Regions from separate parts of the Finegoldia sp. genome, predicted to be linked through region 1. Evidence: a T-box and tRNA genes for the amino acid it is inferred to sense, from the RefSeq annotation. Region 1 holds a T-box; the other regions hold tRNA genes.
What was found. The T-box of region 1 lies ahead of serS (serine--tRNA ligase). A T-box ahead of a tRNA ligase gene usually reads a tRNA of that ligase, here a tRNA-Ser.
Positions count from the first base shown of each region.

Region 2: it encodes a tRNA-Ser, which carries the amino acid that the T-box ahead of serS (serine--tRNA ligase) is inferred to sense. The anticodon was not compared.
Region 3: it encodes a tRNA-Ser, which carries the amino acid that the T-box ahead of serS (serine--tRNA ligase) is inferred to sense. The anticodon was not compared.

Region 1 is NZ_JBKWZF010000003.1:87,563-90,766, forward strand. It holds gene gyrA (DNA gyrase subunit A) at 1-1,053, shown strand, start outside; T-box leader at 1,062-1,271, shown strand; gene serS (serine--tRNA ligase) at 1,311-2,597, shown strand.
Region 2 is NZ_JBKWZF010000011.1:14,087-17,290, reverse strand. It holds gene ACLUJM_RS06160 (alanine/glycine:cation symporter family protein) at 1-1,277, shown strand, start outside; RNA gene ffs (signal recognition particle sRNA large type) at 1,460-1,723, opposite strand; tRNA gene ACLUJM_RS06150 (tRNA-Ser) at 1,723-1,813, opposite strand; gene ACLUJM_RS06145 (GlsB/YeaQ/YmgE family stress response membrane protein) at 1,968-2,222, opposite strand; gene ACLUJM_RS06140 (ethanolamine ammonia-lyase reactivating factor EutA) at 2,412-3,204, shown strand, end outside.
Region 3 is NZ_JBKWZF010000010.1:47,254-50,457, reverse strand. It holds gene ACLUJM_RS05895 (TraX family protein) at 1-601, opposite strand, end outside; gene ACLUJM_RS05890 (arsenic metallochaperone ArsD family protein) at 684-1,022, shown strand; gene ACLUJM_RS05885 (gamma-glutamyl-gamma-aminobutyrate hydrolase family protein) at 1,083-1,772, opposite strand; tRNA gene ACLUJM_RS05880 (tRNA-Ser) at 1,871-1,960, shown strand; gene ACLUJM_RS05875 (DMT family transporter) at 2,023-2,934, opposite strand; gene msrB (peptide-methionine (R)-S-oxide reductase MsrB) at 3,050-3,204, opposite strand, start outside.

The DNA.
Region 1 (3,204 bases):
AGTGAGGCAGATTACGATATGCAGGATGAAGATTTAATTCCTGTTGAGGATGTTGTTATCACAATGACAACAAACGGTTATATCAAGCGTATGCCGACAGATACCTATCGTACACAGAACCGTGGAGGCCGCGGTGTGAAGGGTATGTCTGTAAATGAGGATGATATTGTTGATCTGCTGATTACAATGTCCACTCACGACTATCTGATGCTGTTTACCAATCTTGGCAAGGTTTACCGTATCAAGGGGTATAAGGTGCCGAATTCTGGTAGAACGGCTAAGGGCCTTCCGGTCGTGAATCTGTTAAATCTGGACAAGGAGGAGAAGGTGCGTGCACTTGTTCCTGTTCGTCCGGATAGTGAATCCTCCTTCCTGCTGTTTGTCACAAAGAACGGACTGGTTAAGCGAACACCGATGAGTGAATTCGATTCTATACGTCAGAATGGTAAAATCGCCATTACACTACGTGAATTTGATGAGCTGGTTGGTGTGAAGGAAACAACCGGAGATGATGAAATTATTATCGCAGGCTCCAATGGTAAGGCAGTTCGATTCCATGAAGATGATATTCGTGCTATGGGACGTACGGCAAGCGGTGTGAAGGGCTTTAATGTTGATGGCTCAATCGTAGTAGGTGCTGCCACTTCTAAAGAGGGAACACATCTGCTGGCTGTTAGTGAAAATGGTTATGGTAAGCGTACCGCTATTGAGGAATACCGTCTGACAACACGTGGAGCGAAGGGTGTAAAGACAATCAATGTTACCAATAAAACCGGTGAGCTTGTTTCCGTTCGCGCTGTAAATGGTGATGAGGATGCCATGATTGTTACAAACTCCGGTATTATTATCCGAATATCTGTTGATGATATTGGTATTTACAGCCGTAATACTCAGGGTGTTAAGCTGATCAACGTGGCAGATGAAGAATCTGTTGCCAAGGTGGCTATTGTTGAAAAGGAAGAAGAGGAGCCGGAAGAGGCTGCAGCTGGTGAAGCTTTGGAAAATAATGAAGAAACTACGGAACAGATAATTGACAATCCTGTAGAAGAATGATATAAAATAATAAAACGTTGAAAAGGTCAAGTAAGAAAGCAGGCTACTTTCAGAGATATAACGGTAGGTGTGAGTTATAATAGCTGCTTATGAAATCCGCCTTTGAGTGAATCAATGAACTATTAGTAGTTGATTACGGTAGCACCGTTATAGCTATGAGAGGGTATATCTTTATAGGTATATCAAAAAGGGTGGCAACACGAGGTATCGTCCCTTTATGGACATACCTCTTTTTTATATTCTAGGAGGTTATGATTATGCTTGATATGAAATTTTTACGCGAAAATCCTGAAATTGTAAAAGAAAACATAAAAAAGAAGTTTCAGGATCACAAGATTGAGCTTGTAGATAAAGTGATTGCTATGGATAAAGAGAATCGCTCTCTTAAACAACGAGGGGATGAGCTGCGAAGCAAGAGAAATGCTATGAGCAAGGAAATCGGCGGTCTGATGGCCAAAGGTTTAAAGGATGAGGCAAATGCTATTAAAGCCAAGGTTCAGGCTATGGCAGATGAAATGAAGGAAACAGAGGTTAAGGAAACTGAGCTTGCTGAGAAAATCAAGGAAATGATGATGCAGATTCCAAATATCATTCATCCTACGGTCCCGGTTGGTAAGGATGATTCAGAAAATGTTGAACTGCAGAAGTACGGCGAGCCTGTGATTCCTGATTTTGAAATTCCATATCATACAGATATTATGGAACGGTTTGAAGGTATTGATCTGGATAGTGCAAGAAAAGTTGCAGGGAACGGGTTCTATTATCTGATGGGAGATATTGCACGACTTCATTCTGCTGTCATTTCATATGCACGTGATTTTATGATTGATAGAGGATTTACATATGTTGTACCGCCTTTTATGATTCGTAGTAATGTTGTGACCGGGGTTATGAGCTTTGCGGAAATGGAAGGAATGATGTATAAGATTGAGGGCGAGGATTTGTATCTGATCGGTACCAGTGAGCATTCTATGATTGGAAAATTCATTGATACAATTCTTGATGAGAAAAAACTTCCTTATACTTATACAAGCTATTCTCCTTGCTTCCGTAAAGAAAAAGGTGCACACGGTATTGAAGAAAGAGGAGTTTACCGCATTCACCAGTTTGAGAAACAGGAAATGATTGTTGTTTGCAAACCGGAAGAAAGTGCAGACTGGTTTGTAAAGCTGTATACGAATACTGTTGATTTATTCAGAAGTCTGGATATACCAGTGAGAACCTTAGAGTGCTGTTCCGGTGATCTTGCTGATTTGAAGAATAAGTCTGTTGATGTCGAAGCATGGAGTCCACGTCAGAAAAAATATTTTGAAGTGGGAAGCTGTTCTAATTTGACAGATGCACAGGCAAGACGTCTTGGCATTCGCGTAAAGGGTGAGAATGGAAAATATTTTGCTCATACTTTGAATAATACGGTGGTAGCTCCACCTCGAATGCTGATTGCTTTTTTAGAGAATAATCTGAACAAGGACGGCAGTGTGAATATTCCGGAAAAATTGCAGCCATATATGGGAGGCACAAAAATATTGATGCCAAAAAATTAAGCAGTATTGAAAAGGTGATTTTTATATAAATTTCACCTTTTTTAGCATCTAAAACAGCTTATTATTTGTTGGTTAAAAATAGCAGAAAAGCCTTTGTTTATCGCATTATTTGGATAAATAATACGATATTGTGACTCTCTGATTTACATCGATATTTGAATAATCGGACAATTGGTCATGTCGTTGCAAATGATTGCACAGCTTTTTTAGGCATTTTTGTTTCACGTGAAACAATTAAGGATAAATCAAGAAATTTCAGCTGTTACTTATGCTTGTTTTATAATGTTTTAAAAGAGATAATAAAAAATGTGTAAGCAAATAGAAGATAAGTTATAATGATGCTATACATAAAAAGGTAACCTTATATATGAAAATTATTTTTATACAAAGTAGGCGCAAATCCAATGTTAAGACAATTTCAAACATTCTTATGTATGCACTAATGATTTTCTAATAATAAAATAAGAAAGCTTCCTTCAGTTGTATCGTGTTTGAGAAAAGGAAGTATCAAATTCTGTTGAATAATATAATGGTGATAAGTACTCAATGTAGTTATGTTCAACCTGAGTTTATGAACTGTTTAGAAAATTAGCCTGCTCATTCTTAA
Region 2 (3,204 bases), on a different contig from region 1:
GCGTTCAATTTAGAAAATTAGGCGCAGCATTTAAACAAACTTTTGGAGGAGTTTTCTCAAAAGAAAAGAAATCTGAAGATGAAGGAGTATCTTCTTTCCAAGCTTTAGCAGTAGCAATTGCAGCTCAAGTAGGTACTGGAAACGTTGCAGGGGTTGCAACAGCAATCATGGCAGGTGGTCCAGGTGCAATATTCTGGATGTGGCTTGCAGCAATATTAGGTATGGCAACAATCTATGCTGAAGCAGTTTTAGCACAAAAATTTAGAGAAAAAGATGACGAAGGTAACTACGTCGGAGGTCCTGCTTACTACATTAAAAACGGTATTGGACCAACTCATCCTGGATTAGCAAAAGTAATGTCAACAGCATTTGCAATTTTAATTGTAATAGCATTAGGATTCGTAGGAAATATAGTTCAATCAAACTCAATCGCAACAAGTGTTGTAGCCGCTACAGGCGGTAAACTTAATCCTATTATTGTGGGTGTTATAGTTGCAATATTAGCTGGTGGAGTTTTCATCGGTGGTATTAAGAGAATTGCAAACTTTGCTCAATTAGTAGTTCCAATTATGGCTTTGATTTATATAGTTGCAGCAATAATTATGATGGTTAAGTTCCATGATCAAATTGGACCAGCATTTAAACTTATATTCCAAGCAGCATTTAACCCAGAAGCAGCTCTTGGTGGTGCATTAGGTATCACAATTAAGGCAGCAGCAGCAAAAGGTGTTGGTAGAGGATTGTTCTCTAACGAAGCTGGTATGGGTTCTACACCACATGCTCACGCTACAGCTCATGTAGCTCACCCTGTATTACAAGGTTACACAGCTATGGTTGGTGTATTCATAGATACTATAGTTATTTGTACAGTAACAGCATTAATGATTTTAGTAACAGGTGCATGGACAGATAAAAGTCTTAACGGTGCATTAGTTACTCAAGAAGCTTTCACTAGAGCTTTTGGACCAGCTGGTACAATTTTACTAGCAGTAGCATTAGGATTCTTTGCATTCACTACAATAGTTGGATGGTATTACTTCGGTGAAACAAATATTAGATTTCTATTCGGTCATAAAGGTTTGTGGCCATACAGAATTTTAGTATTGTTATGTATCATTGCAGGTTCTTTACAAGAAGTAGACTTAGTATGGAACACAGCAGACTTAACAAACTCACTAATGGTAATCCCTAACATTATTGCAATCATAATGCTTCATAAACACGTTAAGAATATGAGTGTACATTATGAAACAAATGGCAAAGAAGGTTCATTATAATATAACTCAAGATTTATTTATAAGAGATAGAAAACATCACGAAAGTGGTGTTTTTTATTTGTCTAAATTTAATTGGAATTATTATTCGTTTTGCTAAAAATAGAATACTGATAATAATAGAGGGAAATTATAAGGATAAATTTTGCAAAAAAAAATACCAGCCTTAGGCTAGTAAAGTATGTAAGCACACCCGAGTCTGTTAAAAAAAGCGGAGGCGATCCTTAACAGTTAGCTCAAAATAGGCACCCTCACATCACACAGGAATGACTGCTTATGGCTGCTACCTTCCGATCCTGACCAGGTTCACAGGTTCCTGTTGCGTGAGACCCACTTCTCAACACCACTTGTTAAGTTCATACCAACACTTTTAATCCCTCGCTCGGGAATTCGATCCTGCTGTAGCGATTGCAGGTTACAGGGCATCGCTAATTCCCCATCTAGTGCATGGCGGAGAGTAAGGGATTCGAACCCTTGAAACACGTGAATGTTTACATGATTTCCAATCATGCTCCTTCGGCCAACTCGGACAACTCTCCATATATCATATTGTTAAATTATAATATGATAATTAATATTTGTCAAATTTTAACAAAACTTACATTAATAAGATTAAAGATTCAAATATCAGTCTTTTTGATGATAAAAACAAAAAAATGGTATGCCAAACTTGACATACCATATAAAATCAATTTATTTTTTCTTTTTAATAGCATTAATAATAGATAATAATATTACTGAACCTAAAATTGCAACTAAAATGCTGTAAAGGTTGAATCCGTTTACTCCACTTTTTCCGATAATGCTCATTACCCAGCCACCGATTGTAGCTCCGACAATTCCGCAAAGAATGTTAGCACCTGCTCCCATGTTTGCATCATTACCAGTTATTTTAGATCCTATCCATCCTGCTAATGCTCCTACTATAATCCATGATAAAATTCCCATATATAACACCTCCTTATTGGTCATAATCTATTACAGTGTTATTTATACCCTCGGTTTTGCAATTTTAAACATAGATTGTAAAAATCATTATATAATTTGTAAAATTAATGTAAGCAATTTGATAATTTATTGTAAAACACTTAGAAAAACAGATAATATATAGTAAAATTAAGTAAAGAGGTGTTATTAATGATTTATGCAGTCATAGATATAGGTTCAAATACAATAAGATTATCAGTATATAAGGTGATTAAAGATTCTACCAAAAATCTTTTTAATGAAAAGTCCACAGCATCTTTAGCATCGTTCATTGAAAAAGGTGTCATGAATGAACACGGCATTCAAAAACTAATCAATACTTTAAATGAATTCAAGAATTTAATATCAAATTTCGAAGATATTTCAAAAACCTTTGCAATTGCTACGGCATCAATTAGAAATTCTTCTAATAGACGAGAGATAATTGAGAGGGTACGAACAGAAGTTGGAATGGATATTGAGCTAATAAGTGGAGAAGAAGAGGCTAAGTTATCTTTTTTAGGTGCGGGAATTGATTCAAAAAGTGGAATTCTAACTGATATAGGAGGAGGAAGTAGCGAAATCGTAGTTTTCGAACAAGGAAAAGTTGTTAGAACTTCAAGTTTAAATATCGGATCGCTTGTAGCATTCGATAATTTTTCAAAAAATTTGTTTATGACAAATGATGAGAAGAAATTGTTAGAAGATGATATTAAATTAATGCTTGCATCTAATAATCTTAACAGAGTACAACACGATATCGTGTGTGCGGTCGGAGGAACAGCTCGTGCTTGTTTGAAATTATACAATGAAATTTATGATAAAGAGTCTGGTAATGTGATTATTACTATGGATGGACTAAAAAAATTGATTAATACACTCATGAGTATGCCTGATAGAGAAAAAATGAAACTTATTTTAAAGGTTAAGGCGGATAGGGTTCACACATTAATTCCAGGAATGA
Region 3 (3,204 bases), on a different contig from region 1:
TGTAAGTGTTCCTTCTGGAAGACGAGCCCAAATACAACAAAAATACCGCTAAAATTCCAAGCATAGAATAGTCTGTGTGGTAGTAATTGGCGATTACACAGAATATGGCTATGGAAATTAGCTTGAAAATCGTCTTTATTAAATTTGATTGGTCGAATTTATCGATTTTTTCTACGACAAATATAAGACATGCAGAAAGTGCCAACGTGAAGAACACATTTTGGTGATAAAAATCAAACATTTCACCACTAATCGCCAAATCAAACGGAATTTCCGAAATAATCGCAAAGGAAAACAACCTTACGATGTATTTCTCCACGCTTCTGGTTAGAAACATTCCATTTACGATTAAAAATGCGAAAATCGGAAACGCAATTCTTCCGATAAAAAGCATTAATGCTCCAACAGTGACTCTCCAGTCAGATGATGTGAGTGTCATCGTAGGATAAATGTTGAATTTTTGAAGCATATTGCATTGCACAATGTGACTGATAAGCATGGATATACAGGCGATTACTTTAAGTCCAGAACTTGATATTCCATTGTCTCTGTGCCAAATATCCAAATAATGTTGCCTTTGGGTTTCAGTTAAAAGTTGCATGATAATCTCCTTGAATTTGTTACAACTATTTTATCACAAATAAAGCACATTATTATCTGATATAATTATAATAGGTGATAGTATGAAAATGATGATTTTTGAGAACAAAGTAGACGAGAATAATTTGTTCGAAAATGAAATGGATAATAGAAATTCTGCGATGTTGTCATTTTTCTTGGAAAAATTGAAGATGAAGAAGGTAGTTGTCGACAGGTTCAAATTAAACAAGAATCCCGAAATATTCGAACAACAGGGGATTGCACAGAAAATTGATGACGGAATGAAACTTCCAATCACAGTTGTAGATGGAAAAGTTGTGCTTTCGGGAAGATATCCAAAAAGTTACGAAATATTGGATTTCCTTCACATCGACAGAAATATTTTCAATCAAGCTTATGTCAACGATAAGCGTAAATTCTGATAAGATTTGTTCCTAAGTTTTAGGAAAACAAAAAACCTGTGACAATCACAGGTTTACATATTATTGTATTGAATTTAAAAACATTTTGACAATTTCGTGGCCTTGTTTCAAAGTATCCAACGCCATTTCGGGATGGTATTGCACTCCCAAGAAAAATTTCTTGTCCTTAGCATACGCTGCCTCAACAATTCCGTCCTTTGATTTTTGTAACACTTTAAGATTTTCTGCCACATCTTTGATTGCTTGATGATGAAGGCTATTCACATAAAATCTGTCGCCAAATTTTTCTTTGAACATTCCATAATTTGTAACCTCGTGAACCAAATCATTGTATGGTTTGTCTTGAGAGTGAATGATGGAGATGTCCTTTTGTTTTTTCAAATCCTGATACAAAGTTCCGCCCAAATACACATTCATTATTTGTAGTCCACGACAAATTCCCAATGTTGGAATGTCCTTTTTGTAGCAAATATCCATCAGATTAAATTCCAATTCATCGCGTACATTTGATGAAATTCCACATTCCAAAATCTTGTCTTCGTTGTAATATGACGGAGCGACATCAAGTCCACCTGTGAACACGATTCCGTCCAATCTGTCCACGATTTCTTCTAGGAATTTCCTATCGGAATTGAAAGGAAGAATCACTGCGTAAGCTCCGTTTCTTTCGATAAGTTCAATGTATTTTCTAAGCATAAAAAGTCTGTTTTCTGCCACATCATAAAGTGGTGTAAGTCCTATTATTTTCATATTTCCTCCAATTATATTTCAATATTATTATATCAAAGATAAAACAAAAACACATTTTTTGATTAAATCAACAAAAGTGCTATAATATTATTATATTTGGAGAAATATCGAAGTGGTCATAACGGGGCGCACTCGAAATGCGTTTGGGATTATTTCCCACGTGGGTTCGAATCCCACTTTCTCCGCCAAAACAAAGACAGATAGCTGCAATTAGCTATCTGTTTTTTAATTGGCACTTAAAAAGTACTATTTATTGTGCTGTTATTTCTTTTTTCTTCAAGAACGAAAGTTTTGTCTCGCTGACAAGAATTGCTGCGAATATGAATACAAATCCGATTACTGAGAAAACTGTCAATGATTCGATTCCGATAAGTACAGGAATTAAAATTCCAAATATTGACTCGAATCCCAAAATAATTGCAGCAGTGGATGGGTTTGTGTATTTTTGTCCGATGTTTTGAAGTAATAGTGCAACGGCAGTACACATTACAGCTAAGTACAATAATTCCATCACAGATCTTGAAGTTACGACAAGATTTGAATTGTCTTCTACTACAATTGTAGTTATCCAAGACAACACAGCAGCCATTATAAATTGCAATATCGTCATGACGATAGGGTCACGATCTTTTGCAAGGGCGCTTACTGCGATGATGTGCGATGCGAACAATAATCCGCTAAGTAAAGCCAGTAAATCTCCAAGCCATGCCAATGGATTATCCACATGAGAACTTGATCCTGAAAGCGATATGAAAAATATTCCAGTTATACACAAAGCTGCCGCCGACAAATTATATCGGTCTGGTCTTTGCTTGAATACAATCCAACCCAAAAACGGTACGATTACGCAATAAGATGCAGACAAGAATCCGCTTCTACCAGGATCTGCGAATTTTACCCCCAAAGTTTGTGATGAATACGCCATGAACAAAAATATTCCTATCAAAAGTCCGTTTTTTATGTCGTCATATTTTGCTTGGCGAAGTCTCTTCCAGAAAATGATTGATAATAAAATAGCTGCCAACGTAAATCTTATCGCCAAAATAAAGTTGGGATTGAATGTTTTGGAAGATTGCTTAACCACAGTCAAAGAACTTCCCCAAAGGATAGCTACTATTAATAACGCTAATTTAGCAAGTAAATTTGCTTTCTTTTTATCCATTTTTTCCTCCTCTTATTTAATTTCAGATATATTATCCCAGTTTTCTGATGATTTGTAAACACCTAAAATAACGCAAAAAAAAAGGAGGATTGCTCCTCCTAGTAATTTCAAAAAATTATACGAATGGAATATACTTAGCGTATCCTTCTTCTTCCATCTTTTCTAATGGGACAAATCTCAAACTTGCGCCATTAATACAATATCTAAGACCGCCCTTTTCGCTAGGACCATCATCGAACACATGACCCAAATGGCTGTCAGCCTGCTTAC